2 regions of the Arthrobacter sedimenti genome follow, and region 1 is predicted to be linked to the other one. Evidence: riboswitches for the same ligand, from Rfam matches in the RefSeq annotation. Region 1 holds a riboswitch; the other holds the start of a gene.
The links. Region 1 has a riboswitch for S-adenosylmethionine ahead of ACFO0G_RS15905 (cobalamin-independent methionine synthase II family protein). Riboswitches for the same ligand answer to the same signal wherever they lie in the genome.

Region 1 (4,162 bases):
GACCGATGCGCGGGGCACCAGGGCCAGGAACTTCAGCAGGGGCTTCAGGCCGGCCTGAACCTGGTCCGGGGTGAACTTGCCGTTGGGTTCGCCGGGAACGTGCCAGGGGTGGACGTTCCACGGCATCACGAACTCGGGGCGCAGGCCCAGCTTCCACTGGATGCCCAGCATACGGGTGGCGGCGTCCTGGTCGCCGGCGGTGATGAAGCCGGACGGATCCGCCTCACCGATGTTGGAGTAGAGGCTGACAATGCGGCATTCTTCAACGTCGTGCATCGGATCCACGTAGGGGACCACGGTTCCGGGCTTGGTCTCCCGCAGGGAATCGCACAGTTCGTTGACGGCTGCCACGCTGGGTTCGTAGCGGCGGCTCATGAGCTGTTCGTGGAATGTTTCGGGGGCCAGGGCTGTCATGAAGTGCTGGTTCTCCTGCGGGGATTGGCGTTGCTGCCGCCGGCAGATGAGGGCGCGGGCAGGCGCAACGCATCAGCAGCGGTTGGTTGGGGTGGGCCGGACCTCGCCGGCCTTCCCCAGTTTAGCAAGCCCCGGGAAGCGAAACGCCGGCTGCCCCTTTCCGGTGATGGAAGGAACAGCCGGCGCCCGGACTGCAGGCGTATTTACCAGAGCCGGTTGGTGGCGCGGCGGGCACCCTCGCCCAACGCCTCCAGCTTGGCGAAGGCAATCTGCGGGTGCACGCGGCCGCCCAGGCCGCAGTCGGTGGAGGCAATGACGTTCTCCCGGCCCACCACGTCGGCGAAACGGACGATGCGGTCCGCCACCAGGTCCGGGTGCTCCACGACGTTTGTGGCGTGCGATACGACGCCCGGAATGATCACCTTGCCTTCGGGGAGCTTGGTGTCCTCCCAGATCCGCCATTCGTGTTCGTGGCGCACGTTGGCAGCCTCGAAGGAGTAGGCGCCGGCGTTGACCTGCAGCACGGAGCCGATGATGTCTGCGAACGGGATGTCGGTGGTGTGCGGGCCGTGCCAGGAACCCCAGCAGACGTGCAGCCGGATTTGCTCCTGCGGAAGGTCCCGGAGGGCCCAATTGGTAGCCTCGACGCGCAATTGGATGAACTTCAGGTAGTCCTCCAACGACGGTTCGGGGTTGATCTGGTCCCAGCTCTCGGCCAGGGACGGGTCGTCGAGCTGCACGGTGAGTCCGGCGTCGATGATCGCCTTGTATTCCTCCCGCATGGCGTCGGCACAGGCGTAGACCAGTTCCTCGTCGGACTTGTAGTACTCATTGGCCACCCGGGCGCAGGAGCCGGGGGAAAGCGAGGCCACGAAACCGTCGGAGAGGCCCGCAGCGGCCAGCCCGGTCTTCAGGTTCCTGATGTCCGACGCCACAAGGTCCTGGCCCGTGTACGTCAGCGGCCCGGCGATCTTGGGCTGGGTGACCGACTTGCGGTTTGAGAGGATGCCCGAGGACGGATCGCTATAGGCGTCGTTGAACTTCTGCCGGTCGCGGCGGTCCGGAAAGGAGGTCAGGACGATGTGGCCCGGCGAGGAGCGGTGGACTTGCGAGTCGGCCCAGCGGTCCACGTTGGTCGGTTCCAGGCCGCCGAGTCGGGAAAACGAGTAGTTCCACCAAGCGCCGTAGTCCACGGAAGTGGACATGGTGTGGCCGTACTCGCCGTCGTTGGCGATGTCGACGCCCAGGTCTTTTTGTCGCTGGACAATGTCCACCACCGAGGCCTCGAGGAGATCAAGGAATTCCGGGGTGATGCCGTCGGCTTCCTTGGCCGCATTTGCTGCGATGAGTTCCGGGGTGCGGGGGAGGGAACCGGCGTGGGTGACGCGGATGTGGTCGGTGTTCAGGGACATGCTGGAATCTCTCTTTCCATCGGTCCTGGCAGTAGCACCTTCGGCCAGCAGGACTCCTGCTGGACCGTGGTTGCTGCGGCGTCATCGAGCCAGGTCTCTCGGCCGCTCCGGATGGTTCCCTCTCACTTAAAGCGAGAAGCGCGGGTCTGGGCAAGTCCTGTCCGCTTTGTGTCGCACCAGATGCCGGCGCTTACTTCTTCTGTGCTGTTGGCGTACTTACAGCTTTCGTCCAGCGTATTGACAGATTCTGTCCAGCTTGGTTGGCTCTTGTCACAGCCAAATGAGGGAAACGATGGCTGACTGCCCACTCGCACGAAGCGCATCGCACCCAAAGAAGAGGTCATTCACCGTGAACAAATCCCTGGCAACCTTCAGGAACCTTGCCCTTTCCGGCGCCCTGGCGCTCGCCGTCGTGGCCGGACCGGCGCCGCTGGCCATCGCAGTGGGCGAAGGCCCCGGCTATGACGGCAACGGCCAGATCACCACAACAAAACTGGCCACCTATGACCAGATGGTTTCCTTCCTGAAGGACCAGGACGCCAAGCAGCCCGCCATGGAACTGGAAGTCATCGGCCAGACCGTGAAGGGCCGCGACATCCACCTGGTCAAGTACATTTCCGATCCGGCCAAGCCCACCATCCTCTACCTGACCCAGCAGCACGGCAACGAACAGCTCACCACCGAGGGCGCCATGGAGTTCATCAAGCACCTGGGCACCGGCAAATCGGCGGACATCCTCAAAGGCGTGAACATCCTGGTGGTGCCCATGCTTAACGCGGATGGCGCCATGGGGGACGTCAACTTCTCCCTGGACAACTACCTCGCCAAGGGGGACCGGCACCTCACCCGCTACAACGCCCAGGGCGTGGACCTGAACCGCGACCACGTGGCCAAGGTCCAGCCGGAAACCCAGGCGCTGCACAACAACGTGATGCGCAAGTACCGGATCGACTACATGATCGACCTGCACCACCAGGGCACCCGCGCCGAGCGTGACGGCAAGCTGGTCTCCGGCTCCATCCTGTACCCCACCACTCCCAACGCAGATCCCGCCGTCGTCGAAAAGTCGAAGCAGCTGGGCGCCGTGGTCTTCAACAACGTCGACTCGACCGGCTGGGGCCACCTGGGCAAGTACCAGGGCGGCAGCGCCGAGACCATCAGCCGCAACGGCATCTCCGTGGAATACGGCATCGCCACCTTGCTCTTCGAGATGCGCGGCATGTCCGACCACTACCTGGACGGCTACGCGCTGGGCCAGCGCAGCAACGGCTACCTGATCAAGCAGACGGTCACCACGCTGACGTCCACCGCCGCCGCCATTGCGGACGGTTCCATTGCCGACGCCGACACCTCCTTCTGGGACACCCTCGCCGAGCAGACGTCCCGGCCCGCCGGGGAGGCGGACGACGAATAGCGCGCCAAGGGCCGCCGCTGCCCTATACGCCTGAAGGGCAGCGGCGGGCCAAACGGTGGACAAAGTGCCCCATCGGCTAAACTTGGGTGGTAAGAGCCCCGGGACTCTTCCTTCGCCGTGCCGTGCTGCGGCCGCGCGAAGGCCGGTATGTTCGGGGCATTCTCATGAACGGCGCTGCATAGGCCTGCCACCTGGTGGCCGGACCCGGGCAGCCCGAACGAATGGGGGAGGATCCCATGCCAGCAATTGTGATCGTAGGAGCCCAGTGGGGCGACGAAGGAAAAGGCAAGGCCACCGATTTGCTGGGCGGCCGTGTTGACTACGTCGTCAAGCCCAACGGCGGCAACAACGCCGGGCACACCGTCGTCGTGGGCGGTGAAAAGTACGAACTCAAGCTGCTGCCGGCAGGCATTCTCAGCCCCAATGCCGTTCCCATCATCGGCAACGGCTGCGTTGTGAACCTCGAGGCACTCTTCCAGGAAATCGACGGCCTGCAGGCCCGTGGCGCCGACACGTCCAGGCTGCGCGTCTCCGCCAACGCCCACCTGGTGGCCCCGTACCACCAGGTCCTGGACAAGGTGACCGAGCGATTCCTCGGCAAGCGTGCCATCGGCACCACGGGCCGCGGCATCGGCCCCGCCTACATGGACAAAGTTGCCCGGTTGGGCATCCGCGTCCAGGACGTCTTTGACGAATCCATCCTCCGCCAGAAGGTGGAAGGCTCGCTGCGCCAGAAGAACGAACTCCTGGTCAAGGTCTACAACCGCCGCAGCGTGGTGGTTGACGAGATCGTGGAGTACTTCCTGTCCTTCGCCGAGCGGCTCCGCCCGCTGGTCATCGACAGCACCCTGGTCCTGAACTCCGCCCTGGACGAAGGCAAGGTGGTCCTCATGGAAGGCGGCCAGGCGACGTTCCTCGATGT
Region 2 (4,162 bases), on a different contig from region 1:
TGAGCCGGTGGTGCTTGGGGCAGAGCTGCGCCAGGTTGCTGACATCAGTACTGCCGCCGTGTTGCCAGGCTTGGAGGTGGTCGGTTTCGTTGTCCGGAGTGCGGTTGGTGCAGCCGGGGAAGGTGCATTTGGCGTCGCGCATCCTGATCCAGCGTTTGATGGACTCGGTGAGCCGGTAGTTCCTCCTCCCGATCTCCAGCGGTGCCCCGTCCCTGGGGTCGACCAGGACCCGGTAGAAGGACTCCGCCCCGTCCGCGACGAGTTTGCGTGCCATCGAGGCCGGGATCGGTCCCACCCCGTCCAGTACTGCCGGCTCATCCGTCGCACCCAGCAGGGAGAGCACCGGCACCATGACCAGGACATCGGCCCGCGGGGCGGGTACCTTCCCGATCTCCCGGACGGGCCGCGAACCGGCAGCGGTGCCGGTCCCGTCGTCGTTACCGGTTCCTTCATCGTTGCTGACCGGCTCGGTTGCTGCAGCGGTGGTGTTGCGGTTGGTCTCCATGGCGTTGCCGGTGCTGAGGAGCAGTGATGCTGCGATGTCGGGGCGGAGTTGGGTGATGGTGCGTGGTTCGTTGGGGCCTTGGAGGCCGCGGGCGGTGGCGGTGGTGCGGTTCCAGATGGCGCAGGCGGTGTCGCCGGGGAGGTGGAGGGAGATCCAGGCCATGCCGTCGCGGTCGGGGGTGTATTCCATGCGCCGGTCGGCACAACCTTTGGTGTGGCGTCTTTCGATGGATTCGGGGTGGTGGCGTTCGCGCCAGCCACGGACCTTAGCCCGGAACCGGGAGGGGACGAGTTCACCCGGGGCTGCGCCGCGGGCGGCGTTGGGTGCGTCGGGGTCGAAGAAATGCGCCACCAACTTCACCGCGCCCTCAGGAGTTAGGCCTTCGGTTTCATCGACGATGACCTTCGCGTGCTGCCAGGACATGTCACCGGCGGCCAGGGCCTCGAAGACGGGTGGGAGGGAGCAAACCTTCCGGGACTGTTCCAGGAACGCCCCGGCGGCGGCGGAGCTGATGGTCAGGACTCCGGCGATTTCCTCCACTACGGACATCTCCGCGTAGGTGCGGTCGTGCAGGGACGCGTCCGGCGGTGTCATGGCCTGCTGAAACCCGACGGCCTCGGCTGAGTCCCGTGCCTTCATCGCGGACAGCCGCGCCTCCAGCCGGGCGATAACTTCGAGCCGTTCCAGCCGGATCTCATACCGCCGCTGCAACACATCAGCACCGGAACCAACAGCAGCAGCACCGGAACCAACAGCAGCAGCACCGGAACCAACAGCTGCACCCGAACCAACAGCAGTGCCGGAGGCCAGGAACCCATCCTCCCGGTCCAAGGCATCAAGAGCGGCCACGGAGGCATGAACGCCTTCCGCACCTGCCCCCACACCCCTGCTGATTCCCATACGAACATCGTCCCTCGAGGCACTGACATTCAAACCTGTCATGCAGACTTACGGCATGGACCGGCGCCCGGGGGCGCGCCAGTCTAGTACCGCGGTCGTACGTTTTCGCCGCGCATGTTCCTTTTCGAGCCCCATATACTCGTCGCGAAAAGGAATATGCGTGGCGCAGGAATATATGTGGTGCGAAAAGGAATAGATGCAGCGCCGGAGCGCGCCAGCCGGAGCACAAAGCCCGCCAGCCGCCGTCGTACGTTTTCTATGCGAAGGTTCCCTGCCGCAGCCCAGACGCCCGGCGCGCGCAAAGGAACATGCATGGCGCAGAAAAATCCGCGGCTCTGACCAGGCGAAAGCAGCCGCTGCTTAAATGAATTCGGCCGCCATGAGGTGGTGACGCCGTTGTCACCACCTCATGGCGGCCGAAGATTATCCGGGCATGGACCCGGCGCACTCATCTCCCAACAAGGGAAGCTGGAGCGTCAGAGAGTGACAGCCCCGTTGGCGGTTTCGAACGTGACCGACAGGATGCCCGGCGTCCCGTGAGGTGCGACCCACTCGACCGCAACGTCCTCAAGCGGCTTCTCCACCGGCTCACCCAGCCACTCGGTGACCCGGGAGGCGGAGCCTGCGATGGTCAGGCAGCTCATCTTGAGGCTGCTCTCGTAGGCGTTGGACGGGTGAAGTGAGGGATCACCCTCCCACTTGAGCATGTACGGGACCTGGGGATCGGCAATGAGGCCCAGGATGCCGATCTGCTTCCAGACCAGCTCGCGCCCGTCCGGGAACTTGCGGTTGCCGTTGACAGCGGAGCGGCCGAGGCGTTCCTCGAAAGGGGCGAGGTCGTCCACTTCGACGCACCAGCCCATCCAGCCGCCGCCTGCCGCGGATCGGGCCCTTACGGCCTGTCCAAACGGTGCCTTGTCCGATGCGGGGTGGTCCAGGACCTCCACAACCTCGAGGTACTTGTGACCGGCGAGCGGGATGATCATATTCCGGGTTCCGAACCGGGGGTGTACCCCGCCCTTCACTGCCTCAACGCCGAGGGCAGTTGCAATACGTTCGGTGGTGGCCGCGAGGCCGTCGTGTTCACAGGCGTAAGAGACGTGATCCATGCGCATGGCAACATCTTGGCACTTTGTGATGCGGCTCTCAGCTAAGGGTACCCTTACTGGATTTGCGCGCACTCAATGGCCATGGGGAGGCCGCCGAAAAGACCATGTTCGTCACAATCCTGTTCACAGCAACAACGCTGTTCCTAGACTTGGCGCAGGTCATGAGTGCCAGCGCCAAGCCCCGGCTCGCTGGCCGGCAACCCTCCATCCGCGGTGGGGTGCCCCGGGTGAAGACTTGGCTGTCCGGCAAGAGTCGGCAGCAAGCGCGGCCCGCACTGCCGGTGAGCATGCCGGGCCCATGTCAAAGGAGATTTGGATGTCCAACGGTTGGTCCTTCGAAACCCGCCAGATCCACGCCGGCCAGGAAGTGGACAGTGCCGCGGGAGCCCGTGCCCTGCCCATCTACCAGACCACGTCCTTCGTGTTCCCTACAGCCGAGAGCGCGGCAAACCGCTTCGCACTGTCCGAACTCGCGCCCATCTACACCCGCATCGGCAACCCGACGCAGGACGCAGTGGAACAGCGGATCGCCAGCCTCGAAGGTGGTTTGGCAGCGCTGCTGCTGAGTTCCGGCCAGGCCGCTGAAACGTTCGCGGTCCTGAATATCGCGGAGGCCGGCGACCACATCGTGGCCAGCCCCAGCCTCTACGGCGGAACCTATAACCTGTTCGCCCACACCCTGAAAAAGTTCGGCATCTCCGTCACGTTCGTGGAGGACCCCGACAACTTGGACCAGTGGCGCAACGCAGTCCAGCCCAACACCAAGCTCTTCTTCGGTGAAGTGGTCTCCAACCCCCGCCAGGACGTCCTGGACATCGAGGGCATCTCCGAAGTCGCCCACCAGGCCGGCGTGCCCCTCATCGTGGACAACACCCTCTCCACCCCGTACCTCATCCGCCCGCTGGAGTGGGGCGCGGACATCGTGATCCATTCCGCCACCAAGTACCTGGGCGGCCACGGCACAGCCATCGCCGGCGTGATCGTCGATTCCGGCAAGTTCGATTTCAGCAAGGACCCGGAACGGTTCCCAGGCTTCAACACCCCGGATCCCACCTACAACGGGCTGGTCTACGCCCGCGATCTGGGAGCCGATGGAGCGCTGGGGGCCAACTTCTCCTACATCCTCAAGGCGCGGGTCCAGCTCCTGCGCGACCTGGGCTCGGCGGTCTCGCCCTTCAACGCCTTCCTGATTTCCCAGGGCCTGGAGACTTTGAGCCTGCGGGTGGAGCGCCACGTTGCCAACGCCACGGAAGTGGCGCGCTGGCTTGAGGCAAGGCACGACGTCGAATCGGTCGCCTATGCCGGGCTGCCGTCCAGCCCCTGGTACGAGCGTGGCCGCAAGTACGGGCCCAAGGGGACGGGCGCCGTCGTCGCCTTCAACCTGGCCGGCGGAGCGGAGGCGGGCAAACGCTTCGTCGACGCCCTGGAGCTGCACTCCCATGTGGCCAACATCGGCGACGTGCGCTCCCTGGTCATCCACCCGGCGTCGACCACCCACAGCCAGCTCTCCCCGGAGCAGCAGGCTGTGGCCGGGGTGCACCCGGGACTCGTCAGGCTTTCCGTGGGGCTGGAACACATCGACGACATCCTCGCCGACCTGGAAGCGGGCTTCAGGGCTGCGAAGAGCGCCTAGACGGGCAAAGTACGA

Region 2: it holds a riboswitch for S-adenosylmethionine, as region 1 does, so the genes downstream of both, ACFO0G_RS07170 (bifunctional o-acetylhomoserine/o-acetylserine sulfhydrylase) here and ACFO0G_RS15905 (cobalamin-independent methionine synthase II family protein) in region 1, are expected to answer to the same signal.

Annotation. Positions count from the first base shown of each region.
Region 1 is NZ_JBHSDQ010000007.1:96,479-100,640, forward strand. Features, by position in the region: gene ACFO0G_RS15900 (uracil-DNA glycosylase family protein) at 1-414, opposite strand, end outside; gene ACFO0G_RS15905 (cobalamin-independent methionine synthase II family protein) at 618-1,826, opposite strand; SAM riboswitch class I at 1,840-1,944, opposite strand; gene ACFO0G_RS15910 (M14 family zinc carboxypeptidase) at 2,176-3,240, shown strand; gene ACFO0G_RS15915 (adenylosuccinate synthase) at 3,477-4,162, shown strand, end outside.
Region 2 is NZ_JBHSDQ010000002.1:425,606-429,767, forward strand. Features, by position in the region: gene ACFO0G_RS07160 (HNH endonuclease signature motif containing protein) at 1-1,405, opposite strand, end outside; gene ACFO0G_RS07165 (VOC family protein) at 1,882-2,520, opposite strand; SAM riboswitch class IV at 2,672-2,786, shown strand; gene ACFO0G_RS07170 (bifunctional o-acetylhomoserine/o-acetylserine sulfhydrylase) at 2,831-4,147, shown strand.